Regions from separate parts of the Virgibacillus sp. M23 genome, predicted to be linked through region 1. Evidence: riboswitches for the same ligand, from Rfam matches in the RefSeq annotation. Region 1 holds a riboswitch; each other region holds the start of a gene.
What was found. Region 1 has a riboswitch for S-adenosylmethionine ahead of metK (methionine adenosyltransferase). Riboswitches for the same ligand answer to the same signal wherever they lie in the genome.
Positions count from the first base shown of each region.

Region 2: it holds a riboswitch for S-adenosylmethionine, as region 1 does, so the genes downstream of both, RVS70_RS13690 (5-methyltetrahydropteroyltriglutamate--homocysteine S-methyltransferase) here and metK (methionine adenosyltransferase) in region 1, are expected to answer to the same signal.
Region 3: it holds a riboswitch for S-adenosylmethionine, as region 1 does, so the genes downstream of both, RVS70_RS16005 (methionine ABC transporter ATP-binding protein) here and metK (methionine adenosyltransferase) in region 1, are expected to answer to the same signal.
Region 4: it holds a riboswitch for S-adenosylmethionine, as region 1 does, so the genes downstream of both, RVS70_RS02765 (methionine biosynthesis PLP-dependent protein) here and metK (methionine adenosyltransferase) in region 1, are expected to answer to the same signal.

Region 1 covers NZ_JAWDHA010000006.1:111,949-115,134, reverse strand. The annotation lists gene RVS70_RS04040 (tetraprenyl-beta-curcumene synthase family protein) at 1-8, opposite strand, end outside; gene RVS70_RS04035 (gamma carbonic anhydrase family protein) at 89-610, shown strand; gene metK (methionine adenosyltransferase) at 881-2,077, opposite strand; SAM riboswitch class I at 2,375-2,485, opposite strand; gene pckA (phosphoenolpyruvate carboxykinase (ATP)) at 2,754-3,186, shown strand, end outside.
Region 2 covers NZ_JAWDHA010000035.1:15,921-19,106, reverse strand. The annotation lists gene RVS70_RS13695 (Na+/H+ antiporter NhaC family protein) at 1-497, opposite strand, end outside; SAM riboswitch class I at 788-892, shown strand; gene RVS70_RS13690 (5-methyltetrahydropteroyltriglutamate--homocysteine S-methyltransferase) at 1,262-2,374, shown strand; gene RVS70_RS13685 (XRE family transcriptional regulator) at 2,713-3,186, shown strand, end outside.
Region 3 covers NZ_JAWDHA010000048.1:3,160-6,345, forward strand. The annotation lists gene RVS70_RS15995 (ABC transporter substrate-binding protein) at 1-355, opposite strand, end outside; gene RVS70_RS16000 (NAD(P)/FAD-dependent oxidoreductase) at 372-1,427, opposite strand; SAM riboswitch class I at 1,617-1,723, shown strand; SAM riboswitch class I at 1,805-1,908, shown strand; gene RVS70_RS16005 (methionine ABC transporter ATP-binding protein) at 1,981-3,012, shown strand; gene RVS70_RS16010 (methionine ABC transporter permease) at 3,002-3,186, shown strand, end outside.
Region 4 covers NZ_JAWDHA010000004.1:96,846-100,031, reverse strand. The annotation lists gene RVS70_RS02775 (asparaginase) at 1-31, opposite strand, end outside; gene RVS70_RS02770 (ROK family transcriptional regulator) at 35-1,204, opposite strand; SAM riboswitch class I at 1,547-1,650, shown strand; gene RVS70_RS02765 (methionine biosynthesis PLP-dependent protein) at 1,726-2,841, shown strand; gene RVS70_RS02760 (anthranilate synthase component II) at 2,895-3,186, shown strand, end outside.

The DNA.
Region 1 (3,186 bases):
TTGCTCAACTTGCTGCCTCCAATCTACATTGTCCCCGCTATAATTTTGTTATACTGTTTATATCACCATATTATCCAGGAGGATTCAAATGATACATTCATATAAAGAAAAACAACCACAAATTCATGAAACTGCATTTATTGCAGAGGATGCAACCATCATCGGTGACGTTACAATTGATGAATATTCTAGTATATGGTTTAAAACTGTAGTTCGTGGAGATGTTGCACCTGTGAAAATTGGTAAAAGAATTAGTATTCAAGATCTGTCCATGCTTCATCAAAGCCCTAATCTTCCCTTAATTATCGAGGATGATGTGACAGTCGGACATCAAGTGACCCTGCACTCCGCCATGATTAGAAACAAAGCTTTAATTGGTATGGGTTCCATTATTCTTGATGGTGCGGAAATAGGTGAAAATGCATTTATCGGAGCCGGAAGCCTTGTGCCACCTAGAAAAACGATTCCGCCACATACGTTAGCTCTTGGTAGACCAGCAAAAGTAATCCGAGACTTAACTCTAGAAGATTACGCGGAGATGGAACGTGTACGAAAATCATATGTAGATAAAGCAATCTACTACAAAAAATATACAAATTCCGGTAAGTAACTTCAAGAACAAAAGCGATTGGAGCTAGTCAACGGAGATAAAGGAATCACGGTGTGCTTGCAAGCCAATGATGACTTAGATTAGGGCGATTCGTGAAGTCACCTAGATTCTGTGCGCTGGAGCTGGACGCAGCTCAACACGCCTTCTTTATCCTTATGGAAAATATTGTAATTTAGACTATGAAAAAAGGCAGCCTAGAAGATTAAATCAGCTAGGTTACCTTTTTTCGTATCATAACCATTGTGAAGCTAAAGGATGATCAAGACTTTACTACTTAATAAGTGCTTTCAATTGCTCAACTTTGTCTGTCTTCTCCCATGGAAATAAAATGTCTGTTCTTCCAAAATGCCCGTAAGCAGCAGTATTTTTATAAATAGGTTTTTGCAAGTCTAACATACGAATAATACCTGCTGGTCGTAAATCAAATAATTCTCGAACAGCTTTTACTAGTTGCTCTTCATTTACAACACCTGTTCCAAAAGTGTTTATCGAAATAGAAACAGGTTCTGCTACACCAATGGCATAGGCTAGCTGTACTTCACAGCTTTTGGCAAGCCTGGCAGCCACTATGTTCTTTGCGACATAACGGGCAGCGTATGCAGCTGACCGATCAACTTTAGTAGAGTCTTTTCCACTAAACGCTCCGCCACCGTGTCTAGCATAGCCTCCATACGTATCAACAATAATCTTTCGACCTGTTAAACCTGCATCCCCCTGAGGTCCACCAATAACGAAACGGCCAGTTGGATTAATAAAATATTTAGTCGTCTCATCTAATAACTCATTTGGTACTATAGGGCGTATAACATGCTCTATCAAATCTTTTTCTATTTGCTCTGTAGCTATATCCTGATGATGCTGTGTAGAAATTACGATGGTATCAATTTTAACAGGTTGATCATTTTCATCATACTCAACGGTTACCTGTGTTTTACCGTCCGGTCGTAAGTATTCTAATGTCTTATCCTTCCGAACGTCAGCGAGACGCTTTGCCAACTTATGTGCCAATGAGATTGGAAGTGGCATCAATTCGTCTGTTTCATCACAAGCAAAACCAAACATTAAACCCTGATCACCAGCACCTATTGCAGCAATCTCTTGATCGCTCATTTTTCCTTGTCTTGCTTCCAATGCTGTGTCAACTCCACCAGCAATATCAGGTGATTGTTCATCAATGGCAGTTAATACTGCGCATGTCTCCGCGTCGAACCCAAATTTTGCGCGAGTATATCCGATTTCTTTTATAGTTTTACGAACAATAGCAGGTATATCTACATAAGTAGTAGTGGATATTTCACCCGCTACAAGAACAAGTCCAGTTGTAACAGTTGTTTCACATGCCACTCGGGCATTTGGATCTGTTTTTAATATCTCATCCAAAATAGCATCTGAAATTTGATCAGATATCTTATCTGGATGTCCTTCTGTTACTGATTCAGAAGTAAACAAACGACGATTAGCAGCCATGTTGCTAAATCCTCCTTCAAATATCGATTACGGAACTCTATTTATCAAATATGCTCATTCAGTAATAAGTACTAAGGTTAAACTGAAATAAGAAAGGCACCAGAAAGATTACCTACTACCGTATATTCTATTGTCACTCCTGGTTCACACGTACACGCAGGCGAATGACAATTTAGCTTAGAAATTGACTAATATGTTTATAATCGGGTTAAAGTTAGTCATCTACGTGTAGAATTTTTATAACTAATAAAAAAAGCCTTTCCCGCTTGTCATGAGGAAAGGATTGCTGGCCTTTCGCTCTTATTGTTCAAGGAAAAAAATCTCCTTGCATCAGGTTAGCACCTTTTCACTAAAGTGATGGTTGCTGGGCTTCATTGGGTCTGTCCCTCCACCAACTCTGAATAAGAGAGTATCCGTTCGAAACTTAGCTTATCGGAAGAAGCTTAATGTGTCAACTAGTTTAACTGTATTCTCAGAAGTTTTTTACTCATACTAAAGGAAAGAAAGATTCTGAACGACATTTTTTGCTGTAAACATTCAACATCTTATAAAAATTATTTTATATTTAGTATGGACTATTAACTTAAATGTGTTATACTAATAAACATATTCAGGATTATTTGGTCGTTCAACAAAAGAACGTGAATACAATTTCACATAAAGGCAGGTATTTAACATGAAAACGGTAGAAAAGTCTTTCGTAAAAGAATTATACACGCATAAACAGCTACAAACAAATTTATCCGTACCTCAGCTTGTTGAAAGAATTTTAGCAAGAGAAGAAGGCATGTTAACCGCAACAGGTGCAGTTCAAGCAACAACAGGATCTTATACCGGTCGCTCCCCAAAAGATAAATTTATTGTTACAGATGAAGTAAGTGAACAGCAGGTGGATTGGGGAACAGTAAATCAATCCATTGATGAATCTGTATTTGATCGATTGTATGAAAAGGTTATTTCCTATTTAAAAAATAAAGAAGAGCTATTCCAATTTAACGGATTTGCTGGTGCAGACCACGCGTATCGCTTACCAATACAAGTTATTAACGAATATGCCTGGCACAATCTATTTGCACGGCAGTTATTTATAACTCCAACTGCTGATGAGT
Region 2 (3,186 bases), on a different contig from region 1:
CCGACGAAAGCAGTGGCAGCTGGTAATAATACGATAACGGAACTGGTGGATACATCCATCGTGAACCCTACTTTCCAGTGAGACATGTTCACCTTTTTAAGTAAGGATTTTACCACGGGTCCAATCATCATTATTCGAAACATCGGCATCATAAATGTAAAAGGTAGGGTCAACCAGATGACAACTAGAAGTCCTCGTTCGGATTGAATTTTGTCACCAACCCACTCAGAAAATCCTTTAACTCCTCCAGAAATTTGCATCATACCAATCAATCCGCCAAATAAATATAAAAAGGCGATAATATTAATATTCCCTGGATCTGCCAATGTCGTTATGAGATAGTTTACGGCTTCTTTTGTTCCGTTTAATACGCTGAATTCTAACAGAAAAGCACCTACAAGGAGTCCCAGCACTAGTCCAGGAAGAAGTCTTTTTTGCCATATAGCTAAAGCAATAACAATAGTAAAGGGAATGAGGGAGAACCAGGTGTGATCCATCGTACAGCCTCCTCTAAATGGATGGTTTGATATCTAGTATAAGGTTGAAAAAATGAATAAAAGCTATAATTACCATTTGTAAAAAGTCGATTTTTCATACGTAGCTTTTGCAGAAAGACATAATCACTACATGCTTCCTCATAATAGGTGAATCTGTTGATTATTAGATGTCAATAAAGCTATTAGAAAGGGTGAAATGGACAGCAGTTATTAAATAGTGTGAGGAATCTTTTGCTATTTTTTAATAGAATTGCTATGATAGTTTTAATTATTTAAATAATTACATAATATTCTTATCTAGAGAGGTCGAGGGACTAGCCTGAAGACACCTCAGCAACCTGTTTTATAAATAAGGTGCTACTTCTAGCAAGTTTTATAAACTTGAAAGATGAGAAGGTGACGATGTATGTATACAAAAGAACCCTTCTTAGCAGAAGGGTTCTTTTTAACGAGGCTGAGGCAAAACACACTTATTTACTCAAAATACGAATAATCATGTTATCAATAGGAGTATCATTCCAGCATCGTGAAATATACTCGCTTTCCGCGGGAACGGTCTCAGCTAACTTGGTAAGGAAAACGCTTTTTCTAGTGGATCTTCGGACTCGTGGTGTTACGGCCGGAGTCTCGCTTATTTCAGGTGCTAAATGAATGATTCTGATCAATACGAACGATAATTAATTTTCAACCAATCATTGTTCGTTTTTAATTGTTTCTTCATTCTTTTGTCTCAGCCTTTTTATAACTATAAAGGAGTGGATACATTGACAACAGCAGTAGAACGAATAGCACCTTTCAAAGGAGATCATGTAGGTAGCTTTCTAAGAACAGATCGTATCAAGCACGCGAGATCTCAATATGCTAAAGGAGAAATTAGTGAAAAACAACGAAGAGCAATTGAAGATGCAGAAATTATTAAGCTAGTAGAGAAACAAAAGGCAGCTGGGCTAATGGCTATAACCGATGGAGAACTTCGGCGTTCTTGGTGGCATTTCGACTTTTTAGAGAATTTAAATGGTGTTGAGGGATTTGAGCCAAATAATGGCTTGAAATTTGCTGGAATTGAGACAAAAAAGCATTCCATTCATGTTACTGGAAAGGTGGAGTTTAATAAAGAGCATCCATTTCTCGCAGATTTTAAGTTTCTGAATGAAGTGGTAGGGAACCGTCATGTTACCAAACAGACGATCCCAAGTCCGAACATGTTACTCGTTCGTGCTGGATTTGATACAGATATTTATCAAACAATCGAAGACCTTGTTCCAGATGTGATTATGGCTTATCAACAAGCAATTCAGGCATTTTATGATGCAGGTTGTCGTTACCTTCAGTTAGATGACACATCATGGGCATCCTTTCTATCAGAAGAAGGGATTTCCTCACTGCAAGCAAAGGGCATGAATCCAGAAAAACTAAGGGATATTTGCAAACGTGTGATTAATGAATCGATTGCTGAAAGGCCTAAAGATTTACTTATCACCATGCATATTTGTCGAGGCAATTATCGTTCCCATTATTTCAGTACAGGTTCTTATGATGCTGTTTCTGAAACCATTTTCGCTGGGTTGAATGTGGACGGGCTTTTCCTTGAATTTGATGACGAGCGATCTGGAGGTTTCGAGCCTTTATCCTATGTGAACAGAGATGATCTTTGTGTAGTCTTAGGATTAGTTACTTCTAAGTTCCCAGAGCTGGAAGATAAAGATGTTATTAAGAAACGTATTGCTGAAGCTGCTAACTACCTTCCGTATGAACAGCTCTGTCTTAGTCCGCAATGCGGTTTCGCTTCTACAGAAGAAGGTAATCTGATAACAGAAGAAGAGCAATGGAATAAGGTTAGACATGTAGTAGATATCGCTAAGGATGTGTGGAAGTAAGAAAGCATATTAGTAGCCGCTTATATTAAACCATTTTGAATGAATGAAGATAAAGTAACTCCGAATTACCTTTCGAGCATATCAGTATATTCGGAATGTAGTTGGGTGCTTTATCATTCATTTTTTTAAATGGTGATGTTACCTAACGAAAGGAAGGGTGCTTTGACCCGTTAATATTAGCAAAGTAAACAGAACTAGCTAAAAAAACAGCACACTCTGCTTGTATGTGATTAAATCTATAGGCAGTGATTATCTGTATGTTCGGATTGACGATAGTTTCGTTCTATTCTATCATTAAAGAAGTTTATAGAACGTGTGACCACTAGCGGAAGGAGAGAATTGCAATAAATCTTAATAATATAGGTAAGAAAATTAAGCAAATGCGCTTGCGTATGAAAAAAACACAACAGCAGGTAGCGGAAGCATGTGGAATCTCCAAAAGCCTTTTATCTAAAATTGAAAATGGACAGACAGCTTCAGCAATTGCCACTTTATCCAAAATTAGTGAAGAATTAGAAGTACCACTAACCTGGATTTTGGATGATCATGATGATCGAGATCTTGTTTTACTCCCTCATACAGAACGGCAATTTAAAGTAGGTGATGAGAATATGGGTTACTCCTATGAATTGCTGGCAAATCGTTCGCGGTTTACAGGAATTGAACCTACTATTGTTCATGTAACTCCTCGGGATATGAATGTCCGCGAAGAGACCTATACGCACTCCCAAGATGAGTTTATTTATATTTTAGAGGGAGCTATCCATTTACTTTATGAAGATGAGAAGCATTACATGGAAAAAGGAGATAGT
Region 3 (3,186 bases), on a different contig from region 1:
CCGGTTTTAGCGATAATACTTTTTCTTCATTGAGTGGATAGCCAACATCTGTTGCATCCTTTAATAAATCTGATATAAATGGATTATCAAATGCTGTTGGTTCAGCACCTACTACGTTTGCACCTACGGACAGTAGTTCGCCCCCGTAGTAGTCGGTGACAATTCGTTTTGGTTTAACTGGTATATCGACATTCCCTTTAGCGGTTTCAAAACTACGCATTTCTTCTTGTTTATTATTATCTTCATTGCTATCTTGATTTTCTGATTCTTCTTCTGAGCTATTATTACCACCACATGCTGATAAGAAGACAGCAAGAATAACTAGAAAAACTGGTAAGCGCAATTTTTTAATCATTTTCAATCTCCTTAGCTTATGATTTTTGATATAGATGCCTTAATAGCGCTTTATTTCTTGAATTAAATTTATCGTTATGTGAAGATACCCTTGCTTTTGCTGTTGCATCAGGTTCTAATAATAGTTTTGCTTGATTAACGGCATTCGCTGCATCTACAAATGCTCCAGCAATTAAGTGTACCTTCCCATCAAACGATAAGATATCACCAGCTGCATAAAGACCTTCAATGGAAGTAGCTGATTTCGAGGTTCCTTTTACAAAGAAATCCCTTTCTATTTCAATATTTAAAGGGCTTTCTTTAATAAACGTTAATTCTCGTTCATAGCCATAGCTAATGATAAGCGCATCTGTTTTCACTTCTTCTTCTTGATTTGTCTCGTGGTTTCGTATTTCCACGGCTTCGATTTGATCGCCTTGTGCATTAGCATGCAACTTCTCAATGGTTGAATTAAAATGGATGTTAGCTGTAGAATTCATGATTTGCGAAATATGTGCTTCATGTCCTGTAAATTCATTTTTACGATGCACCATATGTAGCTGCTTAGCTATTGGTTCTAATTCGTTAGCCCAATCAATGGCTGAGTTTCCCCCACCAGATATGATAATGTTTTTATTTTTGAAATGCTCAAGACTTTGTACGGTATAATGCAGATTTGTTACCTCAAATCGATCTGCACCTTCAATATCAATTTTAATTGGATTTAATATACCGCCACCAACTGCAAGAATTACTGTTTTACTTAAATATTGATTACCAGAATGGGAAGTTAATACAAATAGGTTATCTTCATTTTTCTCTATTTTTGTAACTTTTTCGTTGAGAATGACTTCAGGATCGAATGTCAATGCTTGCTCTGCCATTTGATCAATTAAGGTAGCTCCAGTTACAGGAGTTAATCCACCTACATCCCAAATCATTTTCTCTGGATATACGTGTACCTTACCACCAAGCTTTGGTTGATATTCTATAATACGAGTTGATAAATCCCTCATGCCACTATAAAAAGATGCATATAAACCTGCTGGTCCACCACCAACAATAGTTACATCTGTAATATCTAAATGTTGCATATTATAATTACCTCCTTCGCCATTGATGATAATGAGAATCATTATCACTATGACTAATTATACAGAATTTTTTTAGGAAAGCAATAAACGGTTAGAAAAATAAATGACAGGTTTATAAAAAATTTTCAAATAGTAATTGACAGGATGTCGCAAGCGTAGTATTGTATATATCAATTACAAAATATAAACTTCTTATTCAGAGAGGTGGAGGGAATTGGCCCTTTGAAGCCTCGGCAGCGGACTTTACAAAGTACTGTGCCAAATCCAACAAGTCATTTGTGCTTGGAAAATAAGAAGAGAGCGCCAATAGATATGGAAATCTCTTCTTACAAACAAGGAGGGATTTTTTTATTCGGAACAAAATTTTATAGCGTAACTTCTTATCCAGAGAGGTGGAGGGACTGGCCCTTTGAAACCTCGGCAACAGACTCTATGAAGTACTGTGCCAAATCCAGCAAGCTAAGAGCTTGAAAGATAAGAAGAGGATAGTATATGGATGCCTCTTCTTAACTGAAGAGGCATTTTTAGTACAGACATAAAGGAGTGATACATCATGATTACGTTTGAACGTGTAAGTAAAATTTATAATGGAAAGCAACAACAAATAAAGGCATTAGAAGATGTGAATTTGCACATTGAAAAAGGTGAAATCTTTGGTGTTATCGGTTTTAGTGGTGCTGGGAAAAGTTCCCTTATTCGTTGTGTGAACCTATTAGAACGTCCCTCTTCGGGAAAAGTAACGGTTAATAATCAAGATTTGCTAAGCCTTTCTCCAAAGGATCTACGTGAAGCTAAACGAAGCATCGGGATGATTTTTCAGCATTTTAATTTATTAAATGCTAAAACAGTATTCGCAAATGTAGCGATGCCGTTATTACTTGCTAATGTACCAAAAGATGAAGTGAAGCGTCGGGTTATAGAACTACTAGAGTTTGTTGGATTAAAAGATAAAGCAGATAATTATCCAGATCAACTATCTGGTGGACAAAAGCAGCGTGTAGGAATTGCTCGTGCCCTTGCTACGAAGCCAAAGGTATTATTATGTGACGAAGCAACTTCAGCACTAGATCCAGAAACTACGAAATCAATTTTACAGCTGCTAAAGAAGATAAATGAAGAATATAACCTAACCATTTTGATTATTACGCATGAAATGGGGGTTATTCGCGAGATTTGCGATAAGGTAGCGGTATTGGATGAGGGGAAAGTAGTAGAAGCAGGTTCCGTATTCGAAGTGTTTGCACAGCCAAAGACAGAGATTGCACATAAATTTGTACGGTCTGTGATGCATGATGATATTCCTAGATCCGTATATGAGCTGTTAAAAGTGCTGGATCAACGTCAGAAAATTTATCGAATTGTATTCCTTGGGGAATCGACGGGACGACCGCTATTATCAGAAATTGCTAAGCAATATGCGGTTGATGTAAATGTGTTATTTGGCAGTATTACGGAGCTACAGGGAACACCATTTGGCAATTTAATCGTCAAACTAGATGGTGATGAAAATGAAATAAATCGTGCTATCATGCATATTCACCAACAGAAGGTAACGGTAAAGGAGGTGCTAGCAGATGTTAGTTAATGGTCAACAAATTGTGGAAGCATTATGGGAGACTATTGTAATGGTTGGCGTTTCCTTGCTTTTTTCGTTTGTAATTGGTCTAATCTTAGGGATTTTACTTGTTGTCACAAGAAAAGGTCATTTATGGGAAAATAAAGCAGTTTTTACCGTATTAAATGCCATTATAAATGTGTT
Region 4 (3,186 bases), on a different contig from region 1:
ATTCTTCAGCAATAATAGGTGTTGATATCATAGGTTAAACCCCACTCTTTTCATGAATATTTTTTATAAAATGCTGTAGTACAATCATGGCAGCTCCTATCACAACGCCATCTTCTCCCGTTTTTGTAGTGCGTAATTGAAATGTCTTCATGACAGGTGCCCACATCTGATTCTCACACTTTTCAATAATTTGATCTTTAATTTGCGGAAACCTTTCAATTAAACTACCAGCAAGAACGACGGAATCTGGATTGTATACGCAAACAACATTATTAATCGTAATTGCTGCATAGGTAATTGCTTTATCAACTATATTTCTTGCCCACTTTTCTCCATTTTCATATTCAATGATTAAGGCCTGAATATTTTCAATCTCTTTTGTTTTAGATGCTTCATCTAACAAAAACTTTTCAGCAATATACGTTTGGAGACAGCCAAAATTCCCACATGGACAATAAATTCCATAAGGATCAACGATAGTATGTCCGATTTCTCCTGAGAAGTTTCCTTCACCTCGATAGATTTCTCCTTTCTTTATTAACGCAGAACCTACCCCACTACCAAAACCAATCATTGCCATATACGCTTTTTTTGGTTCAGGATCACTAATATACTCAGCAAGCGCTTTCAATTTTAATTCATTGTCCACGAATACGGTAAAGCCTACTTTCTCTTCAACCATCTCTTGTAAAGGGATATTTTTCCAATCAAATTGCGCAGATAATTTCACCTCACCTTTGTCATTCTCAATAAGTCCTGGTAAGCCAATACAAACTCCAGCAATTTGATCCGATGTAAGATTTTCGTCGTCAATCATTTGTAATATATGGTCTGCTATAAATTGAACTGTTGCCACTGGATCTATTGATTGATAGTCAAAGTACTTCAGAATGGTTAACTTTCCTATAAAATTCATTAAACCGATCCGAATAACTTTCTGGTCAATTTCAACACCAATTGAGAATACAGAATGTTCATTTGGAATAAAATAAGTGGCCTTCCTGCCAATTCCTTCGCTAGACATATTCATCTCTCTTATTAGCTTATTTTCTTGTAATGATGCAACAATTCGAGAAGCAGAAGTAGGACTCATCGACGTTTGTTTGGCAATTTCGGCACGTGAGATCGGACCTTGATTAAGAATTATTTCTAAGACTAAACTTCTATTTTCTTTTTTTAAAAAATCTTGATTCTTAATTTTCATTTGATCACCTATTAACATCATGTAATTAATAACCAGAATTAAATGGCTTTTTCCATTGATTTTTTACTATTTATTATATTTTTCCAGTATTTAACCAAATAGTTTCTCCTGTGAAGTTATTAATAGTATAGATTAGCGAGAAAAATTAGTCAACTAATTTTTAGAATGTTTTAACTAATTTATTTCTTGCGATATTTCGTATCTGCTTTTATTTTCCACTTATCTTCAGATGAAACCATGTTATCTAAATGCTGTAAACTGTACATTGGAGTAAATCCCTAAGTTTCCCTTGACAAATAGCAAAAACAACTGTAATCTATTTTAAAAATTACATAAACTATTTTCTTATCCAGAGAGGTGGAGGGACTGGCCCTTTGAAGCCTCGGCAACAGACTTATAAAGAGAACTGTGCCAATTCCAGATGCTCGAAAGCATGCAGATAGGAAGAGTAACCGAATGATGTAAGCCTCTTCTTATTTAATTAGAAGAGGCTTTTTTCATCGAATGAAGGGATGGATATTATGTCACGAAGAAGCATTGAAACAGAATTAGTACAATTAGGAAATAAGAGTGATAAAGCTACTGGAGCAGTTAGCGCACCTATTTATTTGTCAACTGCCTACCAGCACCACGGACTGGGACAATCATCAGGCTATGATTACTCAAGAACGAAAAATCCTACAAGAACCTTACTAGAGGAAGGAATCGCTAAATTGGAATCCGCTGACAGTGGGTATGCTTGCAGTTCTGGAATGGCAGCCATTCAATTAGTATTCTCTCTTTTTAATGCTGGGGATGAACTCATTGTAACGAGTGATGTATACGGAGGAACGTACCGATTATTAGAGCATTACGCCGCTGCATATCAAATTCAGACAACATATACAGATTTCAAGAATGACGGAGAAACGCGGCGACTGATATCCTCGAAAACAAGAGCAATCTTTATTGAAACACCTACAAATCCCCTAATGCAAGAGATAGATATTGTAAAAGTTGCGGAATTAGCGCACCAATATAATGTACTATTAATTGTTGACAATACTTTTCTGACCCCGCTACTTCAACGGCCAATTGAGTCAGGGGCTGATATCGTCATTCATAGTGGCACGAAATACATTGGTGGTCATAACGATGTACTCGCTGGATTAGTAGTGGCAAAAGGTAAATCCTTGTCTGAAAAATTAGCCAATTACCACAATGCTTCAGGTGCTGTGCTATCACCTTTTGACTCTTGGCTATTAATTCGAGGATTAAAAACACTTGCGCTTCGGGTGGAAAAACATGAAGCCAATGCAAAGCTTATCGTATCCTTTTTGCAAGAGCATCCAATGGTTGATAATGTTCTATATCCAGGAAGAGGTGGTATGTTATCTTTTCGCTTACGAAAAAGTAAATGGATAGATCCTTTCCTTCAAAGTTTGAAGCTTATCATTTTTGCTGAAAGTTTAGGAGGGGTGGAAAGTTTTATTACTTATCCAGCAACACAAACTCACGCTGACATACCTAGAGATGAAAGAATAAAGCGTGGTGTTGACGACCAACTGCTACGGTTTTCAGTTGGAATTGAACAACCAAATGAATTAATAGAGGATTTAAAACAAGCATTAATTGAAGTGGATACATATGCTTATTAACCTACATTTGCTATAATAACGCATGAAGTGTTTATAAGAGAGTAGGTAACTACATGATATTAGTCATCGATAATTATGATTCATTCACATTTAATCTTGTACAATATATGAAGCAGCTAAACCAGCAAGTATATGTCGCTCGCAATGATGAAATCTCAATAGCAGACATTAAACGATTAAACCCATCTAGCATATTGCTCTCTCCTGGACCTGGAAACCCGGCTTCTGCAGGTATATGTCTAGAGATTGTAAGAAAACTGTATACGCTATATCCAATAATTGGAATTTGTTTAGGGCATCAAACGATTGCTCAAGCCTTTGGTGCTAGTATTGTAAAAGCCAAAC